4 regions of the Duganella sp. AC237 genome follow, and region 2 is predicted to be linked to each of the others. Evidence: predicted binding sites of a transcription regulator. Region 2 holds the regulator's gene; each other region holds the start of a gene.
What was found. Region 2 encodes sigma-54, which starts transcription at its own class of promoters, with help from an activator protein. Its sites were predicted from a motif close to TGGCANGNAANCTGCTTT; they were not measured.
Positions count from the first base shown of each region.

Region 1 (7,459 bases), 150 kb from region 2:
AGCGGAAGTTCTTGATCGGGTGCTTGATCTTGCCGTTCTCGATGTAGAAGGTGCCGTCGCGCGTCAAACCGGTCAACAGCACCGACTGCGGATCGACCATGCGGATGTACCAGGTACGGGTCACCAGCACGCCCTTCTTGGTGTTGGCGATCAGCTCCTCGGTCGACTTGTCGGTACCGGCCATGATGATGTTGCCGGGTGCGCCGATGGCGCGCTTGCCCTGCTTCTTCGCCCAGTACGTCGAGTAGTTCAAGGCGTTGATCTTGCCGTTCTTGATCAACTCCTGGTGCTCGCGCGCCAGCATGCTGCCGTTGTCCCACGGGAGCACCGCCACATTCTTGTCCCACGGGTCTGCCCACACATTGACCTGCTCGTCGAACAGCTTCTCGCCCATGCGGTTGCCGCCGCCCTTTTTCGACAGGAAGCTGCGGCCCTCGTCGGCCTGGCGCGCGTCGAAACCGTTGAACATATAGGCCAGCAGGTCGGACGTGGCGGCTGGCTCCAGGATCACCGTATAGCGGCCCGGTTCCAGCGCCTTGGCCTCGACCGACCGCAACGCCTTTTCGATCGCCACGTTGGACGCTTCACGCGCGTCGAATTTGCTGGCGTCGCCCACGCTGCGCTTGGCCCAGCCGGAACCGCGGCCATCCTCGGTGCGCACGGTCACGCTGAAATCGAGGCCGGTGTCGCGCTGGAAGCCGAACACGCCGTTCGAATTGGCGATGGCGGTGAACTTGGAAGTATCGGTGAAGAAGCCCGCCGCCACCAGCTTGTTCTTTTTGCTGTTCTCGATGCTGTACGCCGCCACCTGGGCGCGGAATTCAGGATCGATGTCGGCGGTCTTCTGGAAGAAGGTCTCGCTGGCCTTGTACTGCTGCTTGCCCGGCGTCGGCATGAACTCCGGGTTTTCCGGCGCCAGGCGCGCCAGGTCCTCGGCGCGGCGCACGGCCTTCTCCAGCGACTTGTCGTCCAGCTCATTGATGGTGGCGATACCCTGCTTCTTGCCGAAAGCGACCGACACCACCAGCTGCGTATCCTCGATCAAGCCGGCGGTCGACACGGCGTTGCGCGCGTAGCGGATATTGCCGGTGCGGCTGCCGCTCAGGTTCACTTCGCACTGGTCGGCCTTGGTCAGCGACAGCACCTTGTCGCAGATACGCTTGGTCTCTTCTTGACTCAAATTCTTCATATTCTCTGTTCTCCAGGCTTAGCCGATTTTGCGTGCGGTGTTGATGACGTTGATGCCGTTGAAGCGCGTGGTGCTGGCGCCGTGCGACACCACCGACGACTGCGAAGGCTGACCCTTGCCGTCGAAGAAGGAGCCACCCATGCGCCAATCGCGCTCGTCGCAGATGCCGGCGCAGGCGTTCCAGAATTCCTGCGTGTTGGACTGGTAGGCGACGTCCTCGAGCATCTGGCCGATCTTGCCGTTCTTGATTTCGTAGAACAGCTGTCCGCCGAACTGGAAGTTGTAGCGCTGCTGGTCGATCGAGAACGAGCCGTCACCGACGATGTAGATACCTTTCTTGACGTCCTTGATCATTTCGTCAGGCGTCATCTTCTTCTTGCCCGCCTGGAGGGAGACGTTGGGCATGCGCTGGAACTGCACGCTGCTCCAGTTGTCGGCGTACGAGCAGCCGTGCGACTCTTTTTCGCCGATGATGTGGGCCTGGTCGCGCGTGGCCTGGTAGTTGACCAGGATGCCGTCCTTGATGATGTCCCAGCGCTTGCACTTGACGCCTTCGTCGTCGTAGCCGACGTTGGCCAGCGAGCCTGGCGTGGTCTTGTCGGCGACGATGTTGACGATGTCCGCGCCGTACTTGAACTTCTTGCTCTGCCACTTATCGAGCGTGGCGAAGCTGGTGCCGGCAAAGTTGGCCTCGTAGCCCAGCACGCGATCGAGTTCGGTCGGATGGCCCACCGACTCGTGGATGGTCAGCCACAGGTGCTCGGGCGACAGCACCAGATCGTACTTGCCCGGTTCGACCGACTTGGCGGTCAGCTTTTGCTTGGCCTGTTTGCCCGCCGCGCGCGCGTCCTCGATCAAATCGTAGGAACCGGTGTACAGCGTGGTCACGCCGCCGGCGGCCTTGATCTTGTGCTCGGGGCGCGCGTCCAGGTATTCGTAGCCCATGCCGACCGGCGCCGACAAACCCTGGCGCGAGCGGAACTTGTTGGTCTTCTTGTCGACGGCGGTGGCGAACACCGGCATCCACAGACGGTGCAGGTCCTGGTCGATGTAGGAGCCGTCGGTCGATGCGAAGTACTTCTGCTGGTTCACCTGGAACAGCAACGATTGCATGAAGCTGGCGCCGCCGTCCATGCCGGCCTTGTTGGCGGCGATCAGCAGGTCGGCCTTCTCCTTGATCGGCACCGTGCGCCAGTCCTTGACGATCGGCGTGGCCCACGACACTTCGCCCACGCCCTTGACGGGGGCCAGTTGAACGGGTTCGGTTTGCAGCCTGGCGTTGGCCTTGGCGATGGCGACCGCCTGGCGCGCCGCGGCGGCCACGCCGTCCGGGGTCATGTCGTTGGTGGCGGCGAAGCCGTAGGCGCCGCCGGCGATCACGCGCACGCCGACACCGGCCGATTCCGTGTTGACGACGTTTTCGACATTCAGGTCGCGGGTGGTGATGAACTGGTTCAGATAGCGGCCGACGCGCACGTCGCAGTACGAGGCGCCGGCCTGGGTGGCCGCCGTCATCGCGGTATCGGCCAGCATCTTCTTGAACTGCACGGCGACCGGCGCGAGCAGCTCCTCGGCGGCGATCGCGCGACCGAAGGCGGGCAGCAGCATCGTACCCAGGGCCAGACTACTAATATTGAGGAAAGCACGTCGTTCCATCGTATCTCCAAACGTAAGGCAATGATTGTGGGCCAGCCGCCCAAGGTTCTGCTTTGCTTTTATTTGCTCTTCTAGCGCGTCCTACTCTGATAGCGCTTGCTTCTTTACGTGACACCTGAATATCCGTCGCCGTTTCCGCACGATTGCCAATATTAGCGCCGGATCAGGAATCGGGATAGGCAAAATGTATGCCATCCACCACAACGAAACACTGTGTTACAAGAGTCCCCGGACGGGGCGTCGAAGGTGGGAAAAGTGTCCGCGAAAGTGTCCGCGAAGTGTCCGGCAGGTGTCCGCGAGTGTCCGCGTCCGGCGCGACGAGGTCCAGCCTAACGCGCGGCGACGGCACGCCGCACTTCGGTGGTGCGGCCGTCGCAATTCGCTTGATCTTTTTGCATGCATGGCCGATGATCGCGCAGGGCGGGCGACTGCGCGCCGCCAACCGAACCCTCAGGAGACTTTGCATGAAGAGATATCTCGTGGCCGCCCTGGCCACCACCACGCTGTTCGCTGCAAGCGGCGCGATCGCCGCCACCGAAGCGGCCGACGCCAAACTGAAGGCCGCCGTCGCCGCCAGCACCCGCACCCCGGCCAACGTGCAGCGCGACGCCTACCGCCACCCTTACGAGACGCTGGCGTTCTTCGGCATCCGCCCGGACATGACGGTGGTCGAACTGGCGCCGGGCGCCGGCTGGTACACCGAGATCCTGGCGCCCTACCTGCGTGATAGCGGCAAATTGATCCTCGGCGGCGCCGACCTGGCCGCGCCGGACGAACGTGAACGCAACTCGGCGCAGCGCGTCATGGCGCGCCTGAACGCCAATCCGGTGTACAACAAGGTGGCGCTGGGCGTGTTCTCGCCGCCGCGCAAATATGAATACGCGCCGGCCGGCAGCGTCGACATGGTGCTCACCTTCCGCAACATCCACAACTGGATACCGGCCGGTCCGGAGAATATGAAAGCGCTGTTTGCCAGCGTCTACACGGCGTTGAAGCCGGGCGGCGTGTTTGGCGTGGTCGAGCATCGCCTGCCGGCCAACAAGACCCAGGACGAAACGGCCAGCAGCGGCTACATGCACGAGAAGTATGTGATCGGCCTGGCCGAGGCGGCGGGCTTCAAGCTGGCGGCCAAGTCGGAAATCAACGCCAACCCGAAAGACACCGCCGACCACAAAGGCGGCGTCTGGGCGCTGCCGCCGACCTACGGTAATAAAGACGAGGACCGCGCGAAGTACCAGGCGATCGGCGAAAGCGACCGCATGACGCTGAAGTTCGTCAAACCGTAATCATGTGACGGGGATCAGAACCGGGTGAACTTGTTCTCGTCCGGCGATCCCTGGGCGGCCGCCGAGACAACCCGTGCCGAACGTGCCATCGGCGCCGCCGCTCCCTTGATGGAAGCGGCGCGCCGCGCCGGCACCCGCTCCTCGACCGCATAGCGTTTGAATACCGCCATCAACTGCCCCAGCTGCTCGGCCTGGGCGCTCATCTCCTCCGACGTCGCCGCCAGTTCCTCCGAGCTGGCCGCGTTCACCTGCGTGGTCTGGCTAAGCTGATTGACCGCGCTGTTAATCTGACGCACGCCGGAGCTCTGTTCTTCCGACGCCGCCGATATTTCCTGCACCAGGTCCGACGTCTTGCGGATATTGGGCACCAGCGCATCGAACATCACGCCGGCCTGCTCGGCCAGATCGACGCTGTCGGCCGCCACTTTGCTGATCTCCTGCGCCGCCACCTGGCTGCGCTCCGCCAGCTTGCGCACCTCCGCCGCCACCACCGCGAAGCCCTTGCCGTGTTCATGCGCGCGCGCCGCCTCGATGGCCGCGTTCAGCGCCAGCAGATTGGTTTGATAGGCGATATCGTCGATGATGCTAATCTTGCTGGCGATCTGGCGCATCGCCGCCGCCGTCGCCTTCACCACTTCGCCGCCCCGCGTTGCATCCACGGCGGCCTGGGTGGCGATGCCGTCGGTGACCTTGGCGTTTTCGGTATTCTGCGCGATCGACGCCGTCATCTGCTCGATCGAGGCGCTGGTTTCCTCGACCCCGGCGGCTTGCTCGCTGGCCGCCTGCGACAGCGACTGCGCCGTCGAACTGACTTCCTGCGACGCCCCGGCCAGGCCGGCGACCACCATCTGCACTTCGCGCACGATGCCCGACAGGCTGCGCGCCAGCCATACCGCCAGCACGCATCCCAGCATGGCGATCACGATGTCGACCGACAGGATCAAGCGCTTGGCCGATTCCGTTACCTCGGTCATGGCCGCCGATTCACGGTCGGTGACGTTGTCGTTGAGCTTGAGCAGCTTGCGGAAGGCGCCGGCGATGGCGGCGTCGGCGCCTTTGATGGACTTGTCCATTTCCGTCGCCGTCATGCCTTTCGCCTGCATCGCTTCCAGCTCGACCATGCTGTCGCCATAGGCCTTGACGCCGGCCGCCACCTCGCCCAGCAGCACCTGCTCTTCTTCGCTGAGCGGGCCGACTGCCTTGTAGTTGGCCATTTCCTTGTCGATATTGGTCAGCGCGGCGCGGAACTGGGTGTTTTGCTCGCCGCCGCGCAGGATATAGTTCTTGAATTGCTGGACCGCCTGGCCCTGCGAGATGACGCCTTCGAGCACGGCGTTCTTGCGCGCCAGCGTGACGCTCTCGAAGTGCCCCCATTGATCGTGAAGCGCCGTCAGTTTGGCGAAGGCGATAATCCCCAGCGCCACCACCAGTAATACGATGGCGCCGAACCCGGCATGCAGCCGGGTCTCCATTTTCATTTGTTTGAACATGATGGTTCTCCAGGGTGATTTGTTGGTGTAGAAGCGGTGCGCGCCTACACGTGATCGAGGGCGGCGGGAGCGATGGCGGCCAGGTCGCCGACCGACGCCACCCGCCGCACGTCGAGCAGCAGCACGAAGCGGCCATTGACCTTGCCTATCCCCTGCAGCATCTCGGCCCGCACCTGCGCGCCAAGGCTGGGCGCCGGCTCCACCTCGGACGCTGGAATGTCGAGCACCGCGTTGACCGCGTCGACCAGGATGCCGATCACGAAGGCGCCGGCGCCGGCGTGGCCATCGACTTCGACGACGATGATGCAGGTGCGTTTGCTGACCGGTACCGGCTCGCGCTCCAGCCGGCACGCCAGGTCGAGCACCGGCACCGCCGTGCCGCGCAGGTTGATCACGCCGCTGATACAGGGCGGCATTTGCGGCACAGGCGTCACGCCCGCATACTCCAGTATCTCGCGCACGGCCAGGATACCCATCGCGAACATGTCCTGTCCCAGCATGAAGCTGAGATATTGCGGCTCAGCGCCTTGTACGTTGCTCATCATCGGTCCCGCTTTAGAATTTAACGAAATGCGATTCGTCCGGATCGGCCATGTCCATCATCTGCTTGCTGCTGCCGTGGCCCGGACGACCACGCCCGTTGCCTGGCTTGGCCGGCCTGGCCGGCGCCCGGGTGGTGCGCAGCGGTCGCGAGGCGCCCGACAGCTTGAAGAAGGACATGGTCTCCTGCAGTTGCTCGGCCTGGCCGCTCATCTCCTCGGCGGTGGCGGCCAGCTGCTCGGAGGCGGACGCGTTCTGCTGCGTGGTCTGGCTCAATTGCGTGATGGCCGAATTGATCTGGCCAACGCCGGCCGATTGCTCCTCCGACGCCGCCGTGATCTCCTGCACCAGGTTGGAGGTGCGGCGGATGTTGGGCACCATTTCATCGAGCAGATGGCCGGCCTTCTCGGCCAGCTGCACACTGCTGCTGGCCACCTGCTCGATTTCCTGCGCCGCGATCTGGCTGCGCTCGGCCAGCTTTCGCACCTCGGCCGCCACCACCGCGAAGCCCTTGCCATGCTCGCCGGCGCGCGCGGCCTCGATTGCCGCGTTCAGCGCCAGCAGGTTGGTTTGATAGGCGATATCGTCGATGATGCTGATCTTCTTGGCGATCTGCTGCATCGCGGCCACCGTCGACTTGACCGCGTCGCCGCCTTCGACCGCTTCAACAGCGGCCTTGCTGGCGATACCGTCGGTGACCTTGGCGTTCTCGGTGTTCTGCGAAATCGACGCCGTCATCTGCTCGACCGAGGCGCTGGTCTCCTCGGTGCCGGCGGCCTGCTCGCTGGCGGCCTGCGACAGCGACTGCGCCGTCGCGCTGACTTCCTCGGAGGCGCTGGCCAGCGACTCGGCACCGTTGTTCACGTCCTGCACCACCTGCGAGAGCTTGTCGATCATGCCCTTCATCGCCGCCAGCAGGCTGGTGGTGTCGCCCGCTTTGACCTGCACGTCGGCGCTCAAATCACCGTCGGCCACCTTGCGCACGATCTCCGCCGCGTAGCCCGGGTCGCCGCCCAGCTGGCGCATGATGCCGTTCAGGATGATCAACCCTATCGCCGCCAGCAACGCCAGCGCGACACCGCCGCTGACGTACATGCTGTTCATGGCGCTGGCGGAAGCGACATCGGCGTGTTTGACGTCGTTCTCACCGTATTGGACGTTCAGCGCCACCAGTTTGTTGAGGCTCTCCTCGGCGGCGGCGAAGGACGGACGGTTTTCCTGCAGCGTCTTATGCAGGAGCGCGAACAATTCCCTGCGCTTGCCTGGCTCCGCGCGCGCTATCTGCGCCGCGATGTCGG
Region 1 is NZ_CEEDEW010000003.1:6,610,683-6,618,141, forward strand. It holds gene AC0IYS_RS29190 (TldD/PmbA family protein) at 1-1,189, opposite strand, end outside; gene AC0IYS_RS29195 (TldD/PmbA family protein) at 1,208-2,845, opposite strand; gene AC0IYS_RS29200 (class I SAM-dependent methyltransferase) at 3,310-4,131, shown strand; gene AC0IYS_RS29205 (methyl-accepting chemotaxis protein) at 4,146-5,621, opposite strand; gene AC0IYS_RS29210 (chemotaxis protein CheW) at 5,666-6,163, opposite strand; gene AC0IYS_RS29215 (methyl-accepting chemotaxis protein) at 6,177-7,459, opposite strand, start outside.
Region 1: a site for sigma-54 is predicted at 3,022-3,039, ahead of AC0IYS_RS29195 (TldD/PmbA family protein). Genes of this name have one in related genera too.

Region 2 (7,459 bases):
ATCACAGGCATCTCCGGCTCCGGCAAATCGGTGGCCTTGAACGTGCTGGAAGACACCGGCCACTATTGCGTCGACAACCTGCCGCCGGCCTTGCTGTCGAACCTGGTCTCGACGTTGGCCGAGGAAGGCTTGCAGGCGTTGGCGGTTGCCGTCGACGCCCGCAGCGCCGAATCGCTGGCCTCGTTGCCGGCCGACGTCAAGCGCCTGCGCGAAGAGGGGCACGACGTCAAGGTCATGTTCCTGACCGCCAACACGCACTCGCTGGTGGCGCGCTTTTCGGAGACGCGCCGCAGCCATCCGCTGTCGCACGAGTTGCGTCCGGGCCAGAATCCTGCCGCGCGCCGCACCTTGATCGAATGCATCATGGAAGAGCGCGAGCGGCTGTCGGCCATCGAGCAGCTGGGCCATGTGGTCGATACGTCGGAGCTGAGCGCCAACAAGCTGCGCGCCTGGGTCAAGGACCTGGTCGCCAGCGAGGGGGCGCCGCTGACCTTGTTCTTCGAGTCGTTCGCCTTCAAGCTGGGGGTGCCGATGGATGCGGACTTCGTGTTCGATGTGCGCGCGCTGCCGAATCCCTACTATGATTTGACGCTGCGCCCGCTGACGGGCCGCGACGCGCCGGTGATCGATTTTCTCGACGCGCAACCGAGCGCGGTGGAAATGATGAACGATATCCGCGGCTTCGTCGAGAAGTGGCTGCCGTTCTTCAAGACCGATAACCGCAGTTATCTGACGGTGGCGCTGGGATGCACCGGCGGGCAGCACCGGTCGGTGTATATGGCGGAGAAACTGGCGGCGTATTTCCACCCGAATGAACGGGTGGTGTTGCGGCACCGCGAGCAGTAGCCTCCAGCTCACAGATGCCGCAGCGGGTGTGCGTGTTCCGGCCACACCGGCTCGAATAGCTGCCGCACCATTTCCTCGGTCACCTCTTCCAACGACGGCGGATTCCATTTCGGCGCGTTGTCCTTGTCGATGACCAGCGCGCGCACGCCTTCGATGACTTCGCCGCGGTCGAACACGCGCCGCACCAGCGCGCGCTCCATGCGCAGACAGCCGGTCATGTCCAGCGCCGCGCCACGTCGGATCAACTCATGCGTCGCGCGCATCATCAACGGCGACCGCCCGGCCATCGCGCGCACCGTTTCGAGCGCGAATGGCGTGGTGTCCGCCTCCAGCGACTTGACGATGGCCGGCACCGGGCCGGCGCCGAAGTGGCGGTCGATGTCGGCGCGGTTCGCCTCCAGCCTGGATACCCCGGCCGCGTCCTTGAACGACTCCGCAAAGGCCGCGATCGCCTCAACCAGCTCGGCGCCCGGCGTGGACTCCAGAATCGCGTCCAGCACCTCCAGTTCATCCGCAGGCACATAGTGATCCGCCAGGCCCGCGTACAGCGCATCGGCCGCCCCTATCGTGACGCCGGTGACGCCGAGGTAACGCCCCAGCCCGCCCGGCGCGCGCGACAGGAAATAGCTGCCGCCCACATCCGGGAACAGGCCGATGTTCACCTCCGGCATCGCCATCCGGGTGCGCTCGGTGACGATGCGCACCCGGCTGTCCGGCCCGGCCTGCGCGATGCCCATGCCCCCGCCCATGACCACGCCGTCCATCAGCGCGATGTACGGTTTCGGATAGCTGTGCACCAGGTGGTTGAGCGAATACTCCTCGGTGAAGAAATCCTCGATCAGCGCGCTGCCGGTTTGCGGCGTGGCGCGGCCGGCGTCGTGGAAGAAGCGGATGTCGCCGCCAGCGCAGAAGGCCTTTTCACTGCTGGAGCGGATGACCACGGCGGCGACGTCGGAATCGTCGCGCCACGCCAGCAACGCCGCCGTGATATCGCGCAGCATCGGCAGGGACAGCGAGTTCAACGCCTTGGGCCGGTCCAAGGTGATGAAGCCGGTGCCGTTGACGATAGCGGTGTGGACCAATTCGCTCATGATGTCGCAACCCGTGAAAAAAAATCTATTCTACCGTCGAAACGGGATAAATGATTTTCATCGAATCGAGAGGAAGTAAAACGCGGGACCGAAAAACGCGGACACAAAAAAGGGCGCCCTTGCGCCCTTTGTTGGATGGTGCCGGAGGCCGTTGTTATAGGGCGGCGGCAGCGGGTTCGTAGCTATCCGGGAGATGCTTGATCGCATCGTGGCCGTGCTGCTGAACTTTGGATTTGTATTTCATGACCTGCCGGTCAAGCTTGTCGACCAGGGTGTCGATCGCGGCGTACAGGTCTTGGGACAGGCTTTCCACGTACACGGTTTTACCCGACATGCGCAGATTGATTTCCGCCTTTTGGCGCTTGGATTTCTCTTTAAGGTTATCTACAGTCAGAATGACAGCAATATCAATAACTTGATCGAAGTGACGAGTGACACGTTCCAGTTTGTTCTGTACGTATTCGCGGATGGCCGCGGTCACTTCGAGATGATGTCCACTGATGGTCAGATTCATACACGCTCCTAAAGATAGATGTCGCTTACGGTCAGTGCCGCGCCCATTGCGGCCGGGCGCACAGTGACCAAGTAACTACAAAGACTTGCGGAGACTGACGGGAGGGATTTTCAACGCTTCGCGATATTTGGCAACAGTGCGTCGCGCAATCACCATGCCTTGTTCCCCCAGCATGTCCGCAATCTTACTGTCGGATAATGGATTTTTAGGGTCTTCAGCTCCTGTCAATTGCACAATGAGTGCCCGTATCGCCGTCGAACTTGCTTCACCGCCCGCTTCGGTGGCGACGTGGCTACCAAAGAAATATTTCAACTCAAACATGCCGTGCGGCGTCAGCATGTACTTTTGAGTCGTCACCCGAGAAATAGTGCTCTCGTGTAAACCCAGTGTATCAGCAATTTCGCGAAGCACAAGGGGGCGCATGGCAACGGCGCCGTGCGAGAAAAAGTTCTTTTGTCTTTCTACTATCGCCTGGGCCACGCGCAGAATGGTGTCGAAGCGCTGGCGCATATTCTTGATCAGCCACTTGGCCTCCTGCAGCTGCGCGCCCATCTGGCCCTCGCCCTTTCCCTGCTTGAGCAGGTTGGCGTACATCGCGTTGACCCGCAGGCGCGGCATGACGTCGTTGTTCAGGCTCACCTGCCAGCCGTTGCGCGCCTTCTTGACGATCACGTCCGGCACCACGTAGTCGGACACGTCGGACGCGAACGCCGAGCCCGGATGCGGATTGCACAGGCGGATGACGGCCTGCGCCTCGCGCAAATCCTCGTCGTCGCACACCAGCGCCTTTTTCAGCTTGTTGAAGTCGCGCTGGGCGAACCACGTCAAATGGTTCTCGACGATGGTCAGCGCCATGCGCCGCGTCACCAGGGCGATGCCCGGCAGGCGCTTGATCTGCAGCGCCAGGCATTCGGAGGCGTTGCGCGCGCCCACGCCCATCGGGTCGAAGCTTTGCAGCATCGACAACGCGGTGCGCAGCTCGTCGATGTCGACTTCCAGTTCCTCCGGCAGGCGCGCGTGGATTTCCTCCAGCGGCTCCTCCAGGTAGCCGTTCTCGTCGAGCGCGTCGATGATCAGCTCGACCAGCGCGCGGTCGCGCATCTCCAGCACCGTCACGCGCATCTGTTCCATCAGGTGCTCGCGCAGGGTGCAGTGGTTCGCTTCCAGTTGCGGACGCGCGTCCTCGTCGTCGGGGGCCTTGCTGCGGCCGGCGTCGCTCCAGTCGACATCGGCCTCGCTGCTGGTACTTTCGGTATCGGCGGCCGGGCCGTCGTAGGTGTCGGCGTCGGCCGGCGCGGGCGCATCCTGCTGGTTCGGCGGGCCTTCGGCGGGCGCTTCGCCGGCCGGCGCCTGCTGGCTGATGGCGCCGTCGGACAGCAGCCGCAGCGAACGGTCGAGCGGGTCGTCCAGGCGCTCGAGCAGGGGATTGTCGGTGAGCAGTTGCTCGAGCTCCTGGTGCAGCTCCAGCGTGGACAGCTGCAGCAGCCGGATCGACTGCTGCAGCTGGGGTGTCAGCGCGAGGTGCTGCGACGTGCGCAGTTGCAATGACTGTTTCATGGGGCGCGATTACATTCTGAAGTGTTCACCCAGGTACACGCGGCGGACCGACTCGTCGGCGATGATATCGTCCGGCCGGCCTGAAGCCAGAACCGAGCCCTGGTTGATGATATATGCGCGGTCGCAGATGCCCAGCGTCTCGCGCACATTGTGATCGGTAATGAGGACGCCGATATTGCGTTCCTTGAGGAAGCGCACGATGCGCTGGATCTCAATGACGGCAATCGGGTCGACCCCGGCGAAAGGTTCGTCCAGCAGCACGAAGCGCGGGTTGGTGGCCAGCGCGCGGGCGATCTCCACGCGGCGGCGCTCGCCGCCGGACAGCGACAGCGCCTGGTTTTCGCGCAGCTTTTCGATTTGCAGATCGGCCAGCAGGGTATTGAGCCGTTCATCGATGGCAGCCTTGGATAAAGGCTTGCCGTCCACTTTCTGGATTTCGAGGACGGCGCGGATATTCTCTTCCACGGTCAGCTTGCGGAACACCGAAGCCTCCTGTGGCAGGTACGACAGGCCGAGCGAGGCGCGGCGGTGGATCGGCAGCGAGGAGATGTCGACGCCGCTGATATCGATGGTGCCGGCGTCCGACGGCACCAGGCCGACGATCATGTAAAAGGAAGTGGTCTTGCCGGCGCCGTTGGGGCCGAGCAGGCCGACCACTTCGCCGCATTCGACCTGCAAGGACACGTCATGCACGACCTGGCGCTTGCCGTAGGTCTTCTGCAGGCCGCGTACGATCAGGGTGCTACCGCATGTTGGCTCCATGCTTATTTCCCCGCCGCTGGATTGGTGGCCGAAGCGGGCTGGGGAGTCTGCTTGGCCGACGGCTGGATCACCATCGTGCTGCGGCCGGCGCCGGGCTTGCTCTCGCCGCTGGCGGTATTTTTCACGGCGAAGAATTCGCGCCGGCTGTCATAGGAGATGAATTCGCCATCGACCTGGCTGGCGGTCTTGCTGCCTTCCAGTTTCTTGATCTGCGCCTTCGAGAACAGCTTGACCAGCTCGGTCTTGCCGTCGTATTCGATGCGGTCGGCGCGGCCATCGACCCACTGGTCGCCGGCGCCGTCGAGCTTCTGGCGGAACGTCGCCTGCACGCCCGGCGCGCCGGTCAGCACCACCAGCTGGTAGCCCTCGGGATCCTCGGTGACGACCGCCTTGGGCGACTTCATCAGCAAAGTGCCGCGGGTCAGCACGACGTTGCCGGTGAAGGTTTTGATCTGCTTGACGTCGTCGGCGTCGAGGTTGTCGAAGGAGATCTCGGTCGGCTTGTTGGAGTCGGCTTTTTCAGCGTGGGCCGCGCCCATCGCGGCCAGCAGCAGCGCGGCCGACAGTATCAGTTTTTTCATCATGGTGTCCTTCATATCTGTCTCTTGTCGTATCTTGTATTGATTTAGCGCGGCGCCTTGGGCGGCATCGTGATCGTTCCGCGTCCGCCCAGTTGCAGCTGGCGCGTGGCGTTATTGGTTTTCATGCCGGTGCCGCTGGAGGTCGTGCTGCCCAGCTTCATCTGCACCGGCGCCTTGGTTTCCATCCGTTCCTCGTCCGGGAACACGGTCAAGGTGCTGGTTTGCAGGCGCATCGCCTCGGCCTTGGGCGAAGCCGGCCGCACCACGTCGACGTTGCCGTTGAGCGTGACACGTGTGTTGTTCTGGTCGACCCGCGCGGTCTCGGCGTGAATCGTCATCGGCGGCTGCTGGCCCGACAGGCTGTTGAGGAACGGCTTGTCGATGTCGGACGAGTCGTCGATCGGGCGGTGCGTCAGCTTGTCGCCGGAGATGATGTAGGCCGGCTTGCCCTCCTTCGTCATGCGCACCAGGCTGAAGCGGTCGATGATGTAGTCCGGTTCGTTGAGGAACTGGTCCGCCTGCTGCTCCTGGCCGGACTGGTTGACAACCTGCACCAGCCAAAAGCTGCCGACGGCGACAAACACGCCGATGATCATCGTCAGCGTGAGCTGCCAGCGATGTGCTGTTCTTTTACGCATGATTACACTCCGTCACACCATGAACTGCGCCAGCACGCGCTCGTACGTGCCCTGCGCGTGCAGCAGCAGTTCGCACACTTCGCGCACCGCGCCGCGGCCGCCCTGCGCCACCGTCACGTGGTGGGCGCGCTCGAGCACTTCCTTGCGTCCGCCCGGCACCGCCACCGCGAAGCCGACCCGCGTCAGGATCGGCAGGTCGACGATGTCGTCGCCGATGAAGCCGACCTGTTCGGCCGTCAGGCCGGTCTTTTCCAGCAGCGCGTTGAACGGCGTCAGCTTGTCGTGGCCGCCCTGGTGCACAAAGCCGATGCCCAGGTCGGCGGCGCGCCTGGCCACCTGCGGGGAGATGCGCGCGCTGATGATGGCGGTCTGCACGCCGGACTCCTGCAGCAACTTGATGCCCAGGCCGTCATATACGTTAAAGGTCTTCAACGCTTCGCCCTCGGCGCCGTAGTGCAGGCTGCCGTCGGTGAGCACGCCGTCGACGTCGAAAATCATCAGTTTGACGCGCGCGGCGCGTTCCACATAAGTCAGCTCGGTCATCAAATCACCTTTGCTCGGGTCAGGTCGTGGATGTGCAGCGCGCCGACCAGCTTGCCGTCGGCGTCGGTCACCAGCATCTGGTTGATGCGGTACTGCTCCATCACGGCCACGGCGTCGACCGCCAGTTTTTCCGGCGAGATGCTGCGCGGATTCGGGTGCATCACGTCGCGGATCACCACCTTGGTGAAGTCCTGGACCTTCTCGATCATGCGGCGCAGGTCGCCGTCGGTGAACACACCGACCGGCTTGCCGTCGGCGTCGACGATGGCGGTCATGCCCATGCCTTTTTGCGTGATCTCCAGCAGCGCGTCGGTCAGTTTGACGTCGGCGCCGACCTTCGGCACGTCGTCGCCGCTGCGCATGACGTCGCGCACGTGCGTCAACAGGCGCCGGCCCAGCGCGCCGCCCGGATGGGAGCGCGCGAAATCTTCTTCGCGGAAGCCGCGCAGGTCCAGCAGCGCGACGGCCAGGGCGTCGCCCAGCGCCAGGGTGACCGTGGTCGACGTCGTCGGCGCCAGATTCATCGGGCAGGCTTCCTTGGCCACGGCCACGTTCAGGTGCACGTCGGCGATGCCGGCCAGGCTCGAGCCGGGCTTGCCGGTCATCGCGATGACCTTGCTGCCCATGCGTTTCACCACCGGCAGGATGGTCATCAGTTCGGCGCTCTCGCCGGAATACGAAATGGCGATGAAGGCGTCGTCGGCGGTGACCATGCCGAGGTCGCCGTGGGCCGCCTCGGCAGGATGCACGAACAGCGCCGGCGTGCCGGTCGAGGCCAGGGTCGCGGCGATCTTGCGGGCGATGTGGCCGGACTTGCCGATGCCCGACACCACCACCCTGCCCTTGCAGTTCAGCAACAGCTCGATGGCCCGCACGACGCTGTCGTCGTCGCCCAGGCGGGCGTTGAGCGCGGCGATGGCGTCGGCC
Region 2 is NZ_CEEDEW010000003.1:6,458,245-6,465,703, forward strand. It holds gene rapZ (RNase adapter RapZ) at 1-846, shown strand, start outside; gene AC0IYS_RS28485 (enoyl-CoA hydratase/isomerase family protein) at 855-1,937, opposite strand; gene hpf (ribosome hibernation-promoting factor, HPF/YfiA family) at 2,092-2,451, opposite strand; gene AC0IYS_RS28495 (RNA polymerase factor sigma-54) at 2,527-4,008, opposite strand; gene lptB (LPS export ABC transporter ATP-binding protein) at 4,018-4,770, opposite strand; gene lptA (lipopolysaccharide transport periplasmic protein LptA) at 4,773-5,366, opposite strand; gene lptC (LPS export ABC transporter periplasmic protein LptC) at 5,396-5,989, opposite strand; gene AC0IYS_RS28515 (KdsC family phosphatase) at 6,002-6,532, opposite strand; gene AC0IYS_RS28520 (KpsF/GutQ family sugar-phosphate isomerase) at 6,532-7,459, opposite strand, start outside.

Region 3 (7,459 bases), 4.9 Mb from region 2:
ACGCGGTAGAAGTGCCCGTCCGACAGCACCCGCAACAAGCGCGTTTGCAGGTCGAACGGCATGTCGCCGATCTCGTCGAGGAACAAGGTGCCGTTTTCGGCCTGCTCGAAGCGGCCGCGCCGCGTCGTTTGCGCGCCGGTGAAGGCGCCCCGCTCGTGGCCGAACAGCTCGGACTCGAGCAAATCCTTGGGAATCGCCGCCGTGTTGAGCGCGATGAACGGCTGCTGCGCGCGCGGGCTGTGCTTGTGCAGCGCGCGCGCCACCAGCTCCTTGCCCGAGCCCGATTCACCGGTGATCAAGACCGTCACGTTCGATTGCGACAGGCGGCCGATGGCGCGGAACACTTCCTGCATTGCCGGCGCCTGGCCGAGGATTTCCGGCGTTTCCGACGGCCCCGATTCGACGCTGGTCTCGCGCAGGCTCTCGTCGAGCGCGCGGCGTATCAGTTCGACGGCCTTGTCGATGTCGAACGGCTTGGCCAGGTATTCGAAGGCGCCGCCCTGGAACGCGGCGACGGCCGAGTCCAGGTCCGAGAAGGCTGTGATGATGATGACCGGCAGCCCCGGAAAGCGCGATTTGACCAGTTGCAGCAGGTCGAGGCCGGAGTCGCCCGGCATGCGGATGTCGGACACCAGCACCTGCGGCGTCTCGAACTCCAGCGCGGCGATGGCGTCGCGCGCGTTGGCAAAACTCTTGGTGGCCAGGTTTTCCCGCGCCAGCGCTTTTTCCAGTACCCAGCGGATCGATTCGTCGTCGTCTACTATCCAGATTGGCTTCATGTGTTTGTGTTATCCCGCAATATGGATCGTCAATCAAGGGACTCGGCACCCGCCCCTGCTTGCCTCGGCTTATGGCAACGGCAGCAGGATACGGAAATCCGTATATCCAGGCCGGCTCTCGCACTCGATCACGCCCATGTGCTGCTGCACGAAGGTCTGCGCCAAGGTCAGCCCGAGGCCGCTGCCGCCTTCCCTGCCCGACACCAGCGGATAGAAAATTCGGTCGCGGATCTGGGGTGCGATGCCCGGTCCATTGTCAATGATATGCAAGTCTAATGCCAGCCCGTAGCGGACCTTGGCCAGGGTCACTTGACGGGCCACGCGGGTCTTCAAAACGATCTGCGCGCCGCCCGCTTCGATTTGTGAAGCGAGCGCTTGCGCGGCGTTGTGGGCGATGTTGAGCACCGTCTGGATCAGTTGCTCCTTGTCGCCCCGGAACTCGGGGATGGAGGCGTCGTAGTCGCGCAGGATCGTCAGGCCGGACGGGAATTCGGCCAGCATCAGGCTGCGCACGCGCTCAAGCACTTCGTGGATGTTGACGTCGCCGACGATGTGCGGCCGGCGGTGCGGCGCCAGCAGGCGGTCGACCAGCGTTTGCAGGCGGTCGGCCTCCTTGATGATCACCTGCGTGTATTCGCGCAGTTGCACCGCGTGCAGCGCCGGCAGTTCCATCTCCAGCAGCTGGGCGGCGCCACGGATGCCGCCCAGCGGATTTTTGATCTCGTGCGCGAGGTTGCGGATCAGCTCCTTGTTGACCTGGCTCTGGTCGAGGATGCGTTCCTCGCGGTCGAGCTTGAGATGCTGCAGGTGCTCGCGCAGTTCGATCAGGATGTGGTCGACCGGATCGTCGAGCGCCGAGACGATGCTGTGCACGTGCAGCGGATCGCGCCCGGCCCGCTCCAGGGTCAAGTCCTGGCGCAGGTCGGAGAACTTGTGCTCGCGCGCCTGGGCGCAGATGTGGTCGAGCTCCTCGGGGTTGAGGAACTGCGCGGTCAGCTTCTGGCGCGACAGCGCTTTCAGCGAACTTTCCAGCAGGTTCTCGGCGGCCGCGTTGGCGTAGGCGATGTGGCCCTCGCCGTCGAGCAGCACCACGGCCGAGGCCAGCAGTTCGAGGCCGGCCAAGGCCGGTGGACGGTTCATGGCGGCCACGGCGCGGGCGGCGATATTACTTACAATGCTCATCTGATATTCGCGATCTCACGTTTCAAGGCGTCGACATTCTTTTCCGAGCGGCTGATGCTGTCACGCATGGCGGCCACCCGTTCCTGGTATTTGGCGTAGTTGCGTTCGTCGCCGCGCCGTTCCGGCTCGCCGCCGTTGAACTCCTTGCGCAACGCCGTCAGCTTCTGCGTTTCGTTCTTCAGTTCGTCTTCTAGTATCGCGCGGCGGTCGGCGTCGCGCGCGCGCTGCTCGGCGCTGTCGACGCGGGGAAAGTCGCCCGGCGTGGCAGCTGGCGCCGACGGCGTCGGCGCCGCTCCCGCCGCGCGCGCCGGCGCGCCCTGCCGCTTGGCCGGCGCCGGAATCGCCAGGCCGGGCAAGTCCATCGCCTTGCAATAGTTACCGCGATAAACGTCGGTGTATTCCGTGCTGCCGTTTGGGGGCGTGCATTTGTAGATCACGCCCTGCGCCCGCGCGGCGCCGCCGGCGGCCAGCGCCAGCGCTAACAGCGCGCCAACATTGGCGTAACCGCATCGTTTGAAACTCATTGTCATTCGTAATCCGTGGGTGGAACGCTCCATCCTGAATATACAACATCCAAACAAAAACGCGGGGAAAGCCATGGCTCGCCCCGCGTTTTTTGCTTCACCACAAGCACCGGCAAGCCGATGCGTTGCAATTACAGCGAGTAGTACATGTCGAACTCGGCTGGGTGGGTCGTCATGCGCATGCGCTGGACGTCCTGCATTTTCAGTTCGATGTAAGCGTCGATCATCGAATCGCTGAACACCCCGCCACGGGTCAGGAACTCGCGGTCTTTGTTCAGGTTGTCCAGTGCCTCTTCCAGCGACGAGCACACGGTCGGGATCAGCGCGTCTTCTTCCGGCGGCAGGTGGTACAGGTCTTTCGATGCCGCTTCGCCCGGATGGATCTTGTTGGCGATACCGTCCAGACCGGCCATCAGCAGCGCGGCGAAGCACAGGTACACGTTGGCCAGTGGATCAGGGAAACGGGTTTCGATGCGGCGGCCTTTTGGATTGGCCACGTGTGGAATGCGGATCGAAGCCGAACGGTTTTTAGCCGAGTAAGCCAGTTTCACCGGCGCCTCGAAGCCTGGCACCAGACGCTTGTACGAGTTGGTGCCCGGGTTGGTGATCGCATTGAGCGCCTTGGCGTGCTTGATGATGCCGCCGATGTAGTACAGCGCGGTGTCCGACAGGCCGGCATAGCCGTCGCCGGCGAACAGGTTGACGCCGTCCTTCCAGATCGACTGGTGCACGTGCATGCCCGAACCGTTGTCGCCAACGATAGGCTTCGGCATGAAGGTGGCGGTTTTGCCATAGCTGTGGGCCACGTTCCAGACCACGTATTTCAGGTTCTGGGTCCAGTCGGCGCGCTCGACCAGGGTCGAGAACTTGGTGCCGATTTCGTTCTGGCCGGCGCCGGCCACTTCGTGGTGGTGCACTTCGACCGGGATGCCCAGCGATTCGAGGATCAGGCACATTTCCGAACGCATGTCCTGGAAGCTGTCGACCGGTGGGACCGGGAAGTAGCCGCCCTTGACGGTAGGACGATGGCCGCTGTTGCCGCCTTCGAGCTTCTCGCCGGTGGTCCACGACGCTTCGTCGGAATCGATCTTGACGAAGCAGCCCGACATGTCGATCTTCCAGCGCACGCTGTCGAAGATGAAGAATTCCGGCTCAGGGCCGAAGTAGGCGGTGTCGCCCATGCCCGACGATTTCAGGTAGGCTTCGGCGCGCTTGGCGATCGAGCGCGGGTCGCGGTCGTAGCCTTTGCCGTCGGCCGGCTCGATGACGTCGCACTGCATGAACAGCGTGGTCTCTTCCATGAATGGATCGATGTTCGCGGTGTTTGGATCTGGCAGCAGTATCATGTCCGATGCTTCAATGCCCTTCCAGCCGGCGATCGAGGAACCGTCGAATGCGTGACCCGATTCGAACTTGTCCATGTCGAAGTGCGACACGGGCACGGTGACGTGCTGTTCTTTACCACGGGTATCGGCGAAACGGAAATCAACGAATTTGACTTCGTTTTCCTGGACCATTTTCAAGACTTCTGCGGCTGTCATTGCCATGCGTATCTCCTAAAGGAATGTGTATAACTGGTGCGCTCTCTATAAGCAGTATCTATGCCAGCCTGAAACTCATAACGATATGTTCATAGCGTCTTGGAACTCGCCGACAAAAGGGACTAAAACGGGGCGAAGCACCAAAATGCCACTATTTACACCGGATCAATGCAGCACCAACTTGGTGCAAATCAAACAAATCGCACCGTCATCGTGCAATTTTCGTTTTTCACGGAAAATTGCACGACTTTGGTGCGCCATTGTCTCCGGCATGCATAGGACGCCTATAATAAACTCAATCTTATTTGGAGGGACATCCCATGAGCAAAATAGACGAGATCCTGGCCGTGGCCCGTGGACGCAGCAAGGACTGGCCGTATGCCGGAGCGGTCACGCCGGAGGAGGCTTACGAGCTGATCGGCGCCGACAACGCCGTCAAGATCGTGGATGTGCGCACCAATGCCGAGCGCGACTGGGTCGGCCGGGTCGCCATTCCGGAAGCCCAACATGGTGCGGTGCAGTGGAGTATTTATCCGGGCGGCATCGCCAACCACGAATTCATCGAGCAATTGAACTCGGTGGCGCGCAAGGACCAGGTGCTGTTGTTCCTGTGCCGCTCGGGCGTGCGCTCGCGTGGTGCGGCCAAGCTGGCCACCGAGCACGGCTACCAGCACTGCTACGACATCCTGGAAGGCTTCGAGGGCGACAAAGACGAGCACAGCCACCGCAAGAATATCGGCGGCTGGTGCAAGGCCGGCCTGCCGTGGACCGGCGCGTGATTGTTTAAACAGGCACCGCCTGCGTCGCCGCCGGCGTGCCCTCCCCCATCAAAAACTGTATCCGCTTGCGCACGAACTGGATGTGGCTGCGCAAGCCATACAAGCCATCGGCAAACGACAGCGGAATCGAGATCTGGTTGACCAGCTCCTCGATCTCGTCGAGCCGCTTGAGCTGCGCCTCGTACACCTGCATCCGCGACGCCTCCGGCGCGCTCTCGACCTGCTGCTCCACCGTGCGCAACTGCCCGTACCAGCGATACACGCGCGAGCGGATGCGCCACACGTACAGCGGCGGAATAATCCGCGACAGCGGAATGATCAAGGCGCTCAGCGCCAGCACCACCACCCACATGCGGTCGAAGAAATTGGCCAGCCAGAACGTCATGTAGCGCTGCAGCAGCGGCGGGCCGTTCTTGTAGAACTTGGCCGCCTCGGCATCCACGGGAATCTCGCTGTACTTGGCCGACGGGAACTGTCCCTGCTGCTGGAACCAGCCGGCGCCGTTGTGGATGCCGCTGGCCGCCTGCACGAACAAATCGACCAGCGCCGGATGCAGATCGTCGCGCGCCACCAGGGTGGCGGTCGGCGCGATGAGGTTGTAATTCTCCTTGGGAATATCGCGGCCCAGGTCGACGATGCCCTGCGGCAGCACCACGTGCGTGAGGAACGGCAGCTTGCGCGCGTAAGCCTCGGCCTGGCTGAAGTTGAACAGCTTGATGCCCGGCGTTTGCAGCAGCATCTGGATCAGCGGCGCTTCGGGCGCCGAGGTGAACACCAGGCCGTCGATGCGCCCTTCCAGCAGTTCCACCGTGGCGGGCGTGTTGGCCAGCGAGTAGCGCTCGACGTCTTCCTTCTCCAGGCCGTTGAGCGACAGCACCTGGCGGAACAGGCGCGGCGCACCGGCGCCCTTGGGGCCGAAGTTGATCTTCTTGCCTTTTAACTGGCTCAGTTGGGTGATCGGCGGCTGGCCCTTGGCTTCGCGCAGGAACAGCCACAGCGGCTCGACGAACAGGCTGCCCAGCGACGACAAGCCTTCGCGTTCGGCCGCTTCCTCGTTGGTGGAGCCGCTTTGGACGAAGGCGATGTCGACTTCGCCGGCGCGCAGGCGGCGCAGGTTTTCGCCGGAGCCGGCCGAGGGGACCAGCGTGACCTTGACGCCGTGCTTGGCGAGGGCGGCGGCGTATTTCTTGCCGAATTCCTCGTAGGCGCTGTTTTCCTGGCCGGTGGCCAGGCGCACGCTGCGCGGCGGGGCGGGATCGACCAGCCAATAGGCCAGCAGGCAGACGCCGACGATCAGCGCGATGGTGGGGGCCGAGGCGACAAACAAGTCCCGCACCGAGAATTGCGTGAACTTGAGGATTTTGGACATGTGATGGCGCATTGGTTTCATGGGCTGATACCATGCCAACAAATGAGCAATTATGCAAGGGGAATACGGGCTCATCCAAGGGAACACGTGTCAAGCACGTGTTCCCTTATTGACTAGCCGCCGCAGGCTTGCAACTGAACGGCTGTCGCGGCGTTGGCCGGCACGCCACCCGTCTTGACCACCACCGGCGGCGGCAACGCGCCCGGCTTGGCCACCGGATTCGGCTCGATCAGCGGCATCAAGCTTGGCGCCAGCACCACCAGCAACTGCACCGGCAACGCGCTGGTGAAATCGTAATTCTTCGATTCCGGCCCGTGCACGTATGCCGTCATGCTGCCGAAGAAGCGCTCGCCGATATTGAACACGAACGTCGCCGAGCGGTTCACATAGCGCGACTCGATCAAGCGCCCGCCGCCGCCATACACATCGAAACGCTGGTCGCCGGTACCGGTCTTGCCGCCGACCGGCAGCACCGTGCCGTCCGACTGCACGAACGCCATGCGCGCCCGCTTGGCCGTGCCGTCCGACACCACGCCACGGATCGCGTCGGCGACCACGCGCGCCACTTCCGGCGACAGCACTTGTTCGTTGGTGGTGGCAGGGGCCTTGGTGACCACGGTCTCATACGGCGTGCCCTTGGCGAAGTGCAGCGACGAGATGCGCTGGCTGCTCTTGCGCACGCCGCCGTTGACGATAATGCCCATCATCTCGGCCAGCGCGGCCGGCCGGTCGGCGGACGCGCCCAAGGTCGTCGCATACGACGGCACCAGCGATTCGAACGGATAGCCCATCTTCTTCCACTGCTTGTGGATTTCCATGAAGCCTTCGACCTCGATCAGGCCGGCGATGCGGCGGTCCTGCGCGTGCTTGCGGTGCGTCTTGAACAGCCACGAATAGACTTCCTGGCGTTCCTTCTCGCTGGCCGCCGTCATCTGCGACAAGGTCGCGCCCGGATGCGTGCGCATATACGCCGCCATCCACAGCTCCAGCGGGTGGATGCTGGCCAGGTAGCCGCGGTCCGGCAGCGACCACTTGTCGATCGCGTACTGGTCGTACAGCTTCTCGACGCGCTCGTCCGACACCTCGTTCTGCGACGGCAGGTACTCGTGCAGGAAGTCGCCGAACTGCTTGATGCTGGCGGCCGGATACACGGTGCGGTGGATCACCGCCAGCCGGGTCGGCGTGCTGCGGATATTGGCCAGCAGGATCTTGTCCAGGTCGGCCGCCGGCTTGCCCTTGTACTTGGCATAGAAGCGGTTCAGGAACTCCTTGCCCTCCTTGTCGG
Region 3 is NZ_CEEDEW010000003.1:1,520,805-1,528,263, reverse strand. It holds gene ntrC (nitrogen regulation protein NR(I)) at 1-779, opposite strand, end outside; gene glnL (nitrogen regulation protein NR(II)) at 849-1,961, opposite strand; gene AC0IYS_RS07270 (DUF4124 domain-containing protein) at 1,958-2,491, opposite strand; gene glnA (type I glutamate--ammonia ligase) at 2,617-4,032, opposite strand; gene AC0IYS_RS07260 (rhodanese-like domain-containing protein) at 4,347-4,805, shown strand; gene AC0IYS_RS07255 (TAXI family TRAP transporter solute-binding subunit) at 4,810-6,174, opposite strand; gene AC0IYS_RS07250 (transglycosylase domain-containing protein) at 6,288-7,459, opposite strand, start outside.
Region 3: a site for sigma-54 is predicted at 4,075-4,092, ahead of glnA (type I glutamate--ammonia ligase). Genes of this name have one in related genera too.

Region 4 (7,459 bases), 3.2 Mb from region 2:
CCGCCCTGGTGCAGTGGTTGCGTCTTCCGGACGCGGAGCGCCATGCCGGCGACGGCCTGCCGGAAAGCCTGGTGCCGATGTTGAATGGGCTGTCGGAACGGCGCGATGAGAGCTATCGGATCGCCGCCGTGGTGGCCGCGCGCAGCGGGCTGGAACGCGTCTGGGCGATGGACGACCACACGGCGGATGGTCCGACTGAAGATGAAAAAGCCGCCGGCGAGGCGATTTCCAAGGCGTGGGACAACCCCTATACCGCCGCCCGTGGAAAGCAATCGGATCAACTTGAAAGCCGACTCAATACCCCCGGGGATATATTGACCATGTATCGCGCCTATAACGACGCCGCTTACCCGGAGCAGGCCTTCCGCAGCGACTTCGGCGCGGCGCTGGAGGAACCCTCACCGCGGCACTATGGGCGCGGCTACGTCGCCTACTGGGAGACGCGCAACCTGCGCATGGCGTCCAACATCCGCGATGCGATGAGCATGCGTCCCGGCGTGCGCATGCTGGTGGTGGTCGGCGCCTCCCACAAAGCGTATCTGGAAGCTTACCTCGACCAGATGCACGACGTCCGCATCGTCACCACGGACCGGGTGCTGCGCGCCGAATAAAACACGATGAGATCGCCTGCCTAGCGTTGCTTATTTGTCACAAGGCAAGCTATCATCGATATATCAACTCACGACCCACGGAATTACGCATGAAGCAATTGAAACGCGCCGCACTGGCGGCCGCCGTCCTGCTGGCACAAGGCGCCATGGCGCAGACCTGCGCCACCACCGGCGCCGCGCTGACCTACCCGACCACCCGCACGGTCGACCAGACCGACGATTACCACGGCGTTAAAGTGGCCGATCCGTATCGCTGGCTGGAGGACGCCAACAGCGCCGACACCAAGGATTGGGTCGACGCCCAGAACAAGCTCACGCAAGGCTACCTGTCGCAGATCCCCGGCCGCGAGGCGATCAAGACGCGCCTGACCAAGCTGTGGAACTTCGAGCGTTTCAGCGTCCCGTTCAAGGAAGGCGGACGCTATTTTTATAGCCGCAACGACGGCCTGCAAAACCAGTCGGTGCTCTACACGATGAAAACGCTGGCCGACGTGCCGCGCCTGCTGCTCGATCCGAACAAGCTGGCCGCCGACGGCACCGTGGCCCTGGCCGGACTGGCCGTGAGCCCGAACGGCAAATACCTCGCCTACAGCACCGCCGCATCGGGCTCCGACTGGAACGAGATCAAGGTGCGCGACATCGACAGCGGCAAGGACGTCGAAGACCATATCAAGTGGGTCAAGTTCTCCAACACCGCTTGGCTGCACGACGGTTCCGGTTTCTTCTACAGCCGCTACGACGAGCCCAAGGAAGCGACCAAACTCGCCGACGTGAACTACTTCCAGAAGCTGTACTTCCACAAACTGGGCACGCCGCAAAGCGCCGACACGCTGGTCTACGACCGCCCGGACCACAAGGACTGGGGCTTTAGCGCCGACGTGACCCAGGATGGCCGCTATCTGATCATCACGGCGTCGCAAGGCACCGAGAACAAGAACCGCGTGTTCTACAAGGACTTGAGCCGCAAGGATTCCAAGGTCGTCGGCTTGCTTGAGGATTTCGACGCCGTCTACAACTTCGTCGGCAACGACGGGCCGGTGTTCTGGTTCCACACCGAGCGCAACGCGCCACGCGGCCGTATTGTCAGCATCGACACGCGCAAGCCGGCGGTGCTGAACTGGAAGCAGATCGTGCCGGAAAGCTCCAACACGCTGGTGTCGGCGTCCGTCGTCAACAACCAGCTGCTGGTGGACTACCTGAGCGATGCGCACAGCCTGGTGAAGGTGTTCGACCTGAAAGGCAAACCGCTGCACGATATCGAACTGCCGGGCCTCGGCACGGCCGGGGGCTTTAGCGGCAAGCGCGTCGACACCGAGACCTTCTACTCGTACACCAGCTTCACCACGCCGACGACGATCTACCGCTACGACCTGAAGGCCAACAAGAGCAGCGTGTACCGCCAGCCGAAGGTCGACTTCGATGCGGCCGGCTTCGAGACGCGCCAGGAGTTCTTCACCAGCCGTGACGGCACCAAGGTGCCGATGTTCATCGTCGCCAAAAAGGGTTTGAAGCTCGATGGCAGCAATCCGACCTACCTGTATGGTTACGGCGGCTTCAATGTCTCGCTGACGCCGTCGTTCTCGGTCGCCAACCTGGCGTGGCTGGAGATGGGCGGCGTCTACGTCATGGCCAATCTGCGCGGCGGCGGCGAGTATGGCGAATCGTGGCACGAGGCGGGCACCAAGCTGCAAAAGCAGAACGTGTTCGACGACTTTATCGGCGCGGCCGAATGGCTGATCGTGCACAAGGTGACGTCGCCGGCCAAGCTGGCCATCGGCGGCGGCAGCAACGGCGGCCTGCTGGTCGGCGCGGCGATGACGCAGCGTCCGGAGTTGTTCGCCGCCGCGATCCCGCAGGTGGGCGTGCTCGATATGCTGCGCTTCCACAAATTCACCATCGGCTGGGCGTGGACATCGGACTACGGCTCTTCCGACAACGCCGAGGAGTTCAAGGCGCTGGTCAAGTATTCGCCGCTGCACAACCTGAAAAAGGGAACCTGCTATCCGGCGACGATGATCACCACCGCCGACCATGACGACCGCGTGGTGCCGGCGCACAGCTTCAAGTTCGCCGCCACCGCGCAGGCCGACCAGGCCGGTGCTGCGCCGATCCTGATCCGGATCGACACCAAGGCCGGCCACGGCGCCGGCAAGCCGACCACCAAACAGATCGAGGAAGTGGCGGATCGCTGGGGCTTCCTGAGCCGCGCGCTGCAAATGGATGGCGCGACGCCGGCGGTGCAAACCACCGCAGGGCCGGCGACGGCGGCTGTCAAGGCGGCGGGCTCGCAATGAGGGCCGCGCCAGCCGCCGGGCCACTGCTGCTCGCTCTCATAATGTTGGGCGCTGCGCCGGTGGCGCCGGCGCTGGCGCAATCCAACAATTCCGGCGGCGCGTCGGCGTCCGCCAAATCGGTTGCGGACGTCACGCGCGGCCTGCAATCGCAACCGGGCTTCATCGACGTCTGGCGCGACGCGGCCAAGGGCAGGGTGCTGCTGTCGGTGGCGTCGCTGGAGCAGCCATTCCTGCTACTGAGTTCCCTGCCATACGCACTGGGCTCGAATGATGTCGGCCTTGATCGGGGCCAGGCCGGCGACATGCGCATGGTCCGTTTCGAAAAGCATGGCGCCAAGCTGTTTCTGGTTCAGGACAACACGGCCTACATCGCTGCGTCGGCGGACAAGGACGAACGGGCCGCCGTCAAGGAATCGTTCGCCAGCGCCGTGCTGTGGTCGGGCGAGATCCTCGCCAGCGACGGCGGCGCGCACCTGGTCGACTTCTCCAGCTTCCTGCTGGCCGACCGCCACGGCATCGCCGCCCGGCTGGCGGCTGCCAAACAAGGCGCCTATCAGGTCGATGCGGCGCGCAGCGCGGTGCTGGCCGAACAGGCCAAAGCCTTTCCCGACAATGTGGAACTCGAATCGCTGCTGACCTTCGCCGGACCTGGCCAGGCGGAATACGTGCGTCAAGTCGCCGCCGATCCCGCCAGCCTGTCGATGCGCCAGCGTATCAGCATGGTGCGCCTGCCGAAGATCGACGGCCAGGCCGGCTGGCGGCCGCGCAGCTATCATCCGTTCTCCGGCGGCTTCGACGTCAACTACTACGACTTCGCCACGCCGCTTGCCAGCAGCATCGACGTGCACTGGCAGGTGCGGCACCGGCTCGAAAAGACCGATCCGTCGGCGGCGGTCAGCACGGTCAAGAAACCGATCGTGTACTACGTCGACCGGGGCGCGCCGGAACCGGTGCGCAGCGCGCTGCTGCAGGGTGCCTCATGGTGGGCCAGCGCCTTCGAAAAGGCCGGCTTCAAGGATGCCTACCGGGTCGAGCTGCTGCCCGAAGGCGTCGACGCCATGGACATCCGCTACAACGTGATCCACTGGGTGCACCGCGCCACGCGCGGCTGGTCCTACGGGAACGCGCTGGCCGATCCGCGCACCGGCGAGATTATTCGCGGCGCCGTCACGCTCGGATCGCAGCGCGTGCGGCAGGACATCCTGATCGCCGAAAGCCTGCTCGCGCCTTACGGAAAAAACGCACCGGCGGACAAACACAAGCTGGCCGAGGAGATGGCATTGGCGCGCCTGCGCCAATTGTCGGCGCACGAAGTCGGTCACACACTGGGCTTCGCGCACAACTTCGCCGCCAGCCGCACCGGCAATGGCAACGGCTCGGTGATGGACTATCCGCATCCGATCCTGAAACTCAACGCCCAGGGCGAAGTCGACCTGGCCGACGCGTATGGCGTGGGCGTCGGCCCGTGGGACGATTACATCGTCAAATACGTCTATGGAGATTTCGGCGGCGGCGCGCAGGAGGAGGCCGCGCTGGCCAAACTGCGGGGCGACGCCAAGGCCGCCGGCCTGTTGTACTCCAGCGATCAGGACGACCGCACGCCGGGCGCCAGCCACCCGGACGGCCTGCTGTGGGACTTCGGCCCGGATACGATCAAGACTTGGGATCAACTGGGCGCCGTGCGCCAGCGCGCGCTGCAGACCTTTTCGGTCGACGTGCTGCCGGATGCGCGCCAGATCGGCGAGCTCGAAGCGCGCCTGGTGCCGGTCTACCTGCTGCAACGCTACCAGGGCGAGGCTGTGGCGCGCCTGATCGGCGGTGGCGATTTCGACTACACCACCAGCGGCGACGTCAAAGCAGGCATCGGCAAGGCGGGCGTCAAGGTCACGCCGGCGAACGTGCAGCGCCAGGCGTTGAACCGGCTTGCCGACAGCCTGCGCGCCGAATATCTGTCTCTGCCCGCCAACGTGCTCGATGTGCTGACGCCACCGGCGATGGGGCATGATCGTGGCCGCGAATACTTCACCACCCGCATGGGTTCCGTGTTCGACGCCTTCTCGATCGCCGAGGCGGGCGCCGCGCAAACGGCTGGATTCCTGCTGGACCCGGGCCGCGTCAATCGTCTCTCCTGGCAGCATGCGCGCGACGCGCAGCAGCCCGGCGTGCAGGAGGTGCTGTCGCTGCTGCTGCAAAAGACCTGGAAGCGCGAGCCTGTGCCGGCATCGGTGGTTGGCGGCGAGGCGGTGCAGCTGGCGTCCAACTGGGTGCTGGTCGACGGGGTACTCAATTTACTGGACGGTGGCAAGCTGCATCCGAATGTGGCGGCCGAAGTCACGCAATCGGTGCGCGAACTGGCGCAATGGCTGCAAAAGAATCCCGGCAAGGGCGTGACAGCCACTAGCCGCAAGGAAGCGGCCGAGATGATTACCGCCTACCTGAAGGACCCGCGCAGCGTCAAATTGCGCGCGGCGCCCCCGGTGCCGCCTGGCGCACCGATCTAGGCGGCAGGTAATTCCACAACGTGCGCACCAAAATGATGCCATTTTTCGGTGCGCACGTGCATGGTGCGTTCGCCACCGCCAAAACAAAATATAGTTAAATCATGGACTTAAAATCTGCACCAATCTGGAACAAATATTGCTTATAAGCGTATTGGTTTTCAGATCGTGCATTATTTTGGGGAGTGATTTTGATGGGATTACACAAAGACGGCGCCGATGCATTGTTCATTTTGCTAGGCGCCATCATGATTTTGGCGATGCACGCCGGCTTCGCGTTCCTGGAGTTGGGCACCGTGCGCAAGAAGAACCAGGTCAACGCGCTGGTGAAGATCCTGGTGGATTTCGCGGTGTCGACCATCGCTTACTTCTTCGTCGGTTACAGCATCGCCTACGGCGTCAATTTCTTCTCCTCGGCCGACGTGCTGGCGGCCAAAAACGGCTATGAGCTGGTCAAATTCTTCTTCCTGCTGACGTTCGCGGCGGCCATCCCGGCCATCATCTCGGGCGGCATCGCGGAGCGCGCGCGCTTCCATCCACAGCTGATCGCCACCGCGCTGCTGGTCGGCTTCGTGTATCCGTTCTTTGAGGGGATCGTCTGGAACCGCCGCTTCGGCATCCAGGAGTGGCTGCTGCAGGCCTTCGGCGCCGAGTTCCACGACTTCGCCGGTTCGGTGGTGGTGCATGCCGTGGGCGGATGGATCGCGCTGCCGGCGGTGCTTTTACTTGGCGCGCGGCGCGGGCGCTATATGAAGAACGGCGCGATCGCCGCGCATCCGCCGTCGTCGATTCCGTTCCTGGCGCTGGGCGCGTGGATTCTGACGGTCGGCTGGTTCGGCTTCAATGTCATGAGCGCGCAGTCGCTGGACAAGATGAATGGCCTGGTGGCGGTCAATTCGCTGATGGCGATGGTTGGTGGTACGCTGGTTGCGCTGCTGATGGGGAAAAACGATCCCGGCTTCGCTTATAACGGGCCGCTGGCCGGATTGGTGGCGGTGTGCGCCGGATCGGACCTGATGCATCCGATGGGCGCTCTGGTGACGGGCGGTATCGCCGGCGCCATCTTCGTCTGGATGTTCACGCTCGCACAAAACAAGTGGAAGATCGACGATGTGCTCGGCGTTTGGCCGCTGCATGGCCTGTGCGGCGCCTGGGGCGGGATCGCCGCAGGTATCTTCGGGTTGAAGGCGCTGGGCGGGATGGGCGGTGTGTCGTTCGCCGCGCAGTTGTCGGGGACGGTGTTGGGCGTGGTGATCGCGCTGGCGGGCGGCTTTGCCATCTATGGCGTGTTGAAAGCCACGATGGGTTTGCGCCTCGATCCCGAGGACGAGTTCCAGGGGGCCGACCTGGCCATCCACCGCATCAGCTCCACGCCGGAGCGGGAGTCGAACTGGTAGGCGTGGTAGTTTTCCAGGCCGGTGGCGGCTCGTGGCGGATTACGCCGTTCCGGCTAATCCGCCCTACGTGTCTCCGTGGATCATTGAGTTAGCGTGCCTGAGGAGACACGTAGGGCGGATTAGCGAAGCGTAATCCGCCACGAGCCGCCACCGCAGCGATCCCTGTCACCGATGTATAACAACCAGCAGCGCCTTCGCCTCGGTCTTGCCGACGTTGCGGATGGTGTGCTGCTGGTCGCCCGGGTAGCGCGCGGTGCCGCCCAGTTTGACCTTTTTCTTGGTGTTACCCACTTCCACTTCGACCGACCCATGCAGCAGCGTGACATGCTCCTGCGCCCCGGGATCGTGCCCTTGCGACGCCAGCTCCCCACCGGGCGACAAGGTCAGCTCATACCATTCATACTTACCCGCCAGCTCCATCGGCCCGAGGATGCGCAGCACGTAGCCGGCATGATTGCCGGGCAGCGTGGGGGTTTCGTGGGCGTCGAGCACGCGGATGGTCTCGGATTCCTTCTCCGCCGTCGCCAGCAGTTCGCCGATCTGCACCCCCAGCGCGTTCGATAGCCGCCACGTGATGGCGATGGTCGGATTGGCCTTCTCGCGTTCGATCTGCGACAGCATCGACTTGGAGACCCCCGCGATGCGAGACAGGTCTTCCA
Region 4 is NZ_CEEDEW010000003.1:3,292,832-3,300,290, forward strand. It holds gene AC0IYS_RS14850 (DUF5694 domain-containing protein) at 1-611, shown strand, start outside; gene AC0IYS_RS14855 (prolyl oligopeptidase family serine peptidase) at 701-2,905, shown strand; gene AC0IYS_RS14860 (zinc-dependent metalloprotease) at 2,947-5,406, shown strand; gene AC0IYS_RS14865 (ammonium transporter) at 5,598-6,800, shown strand; gene AC0IYS_RS14870 (helix-turn-helix domain-containing protein) at 6,966-7,459, opposite strand, start outside.
Region 4: a site for sigma-54 is predicted at 5,532-5,549, ahead of AC0IYS_RS14865 (ammonium transporter). Genes of this name have one in related genera too.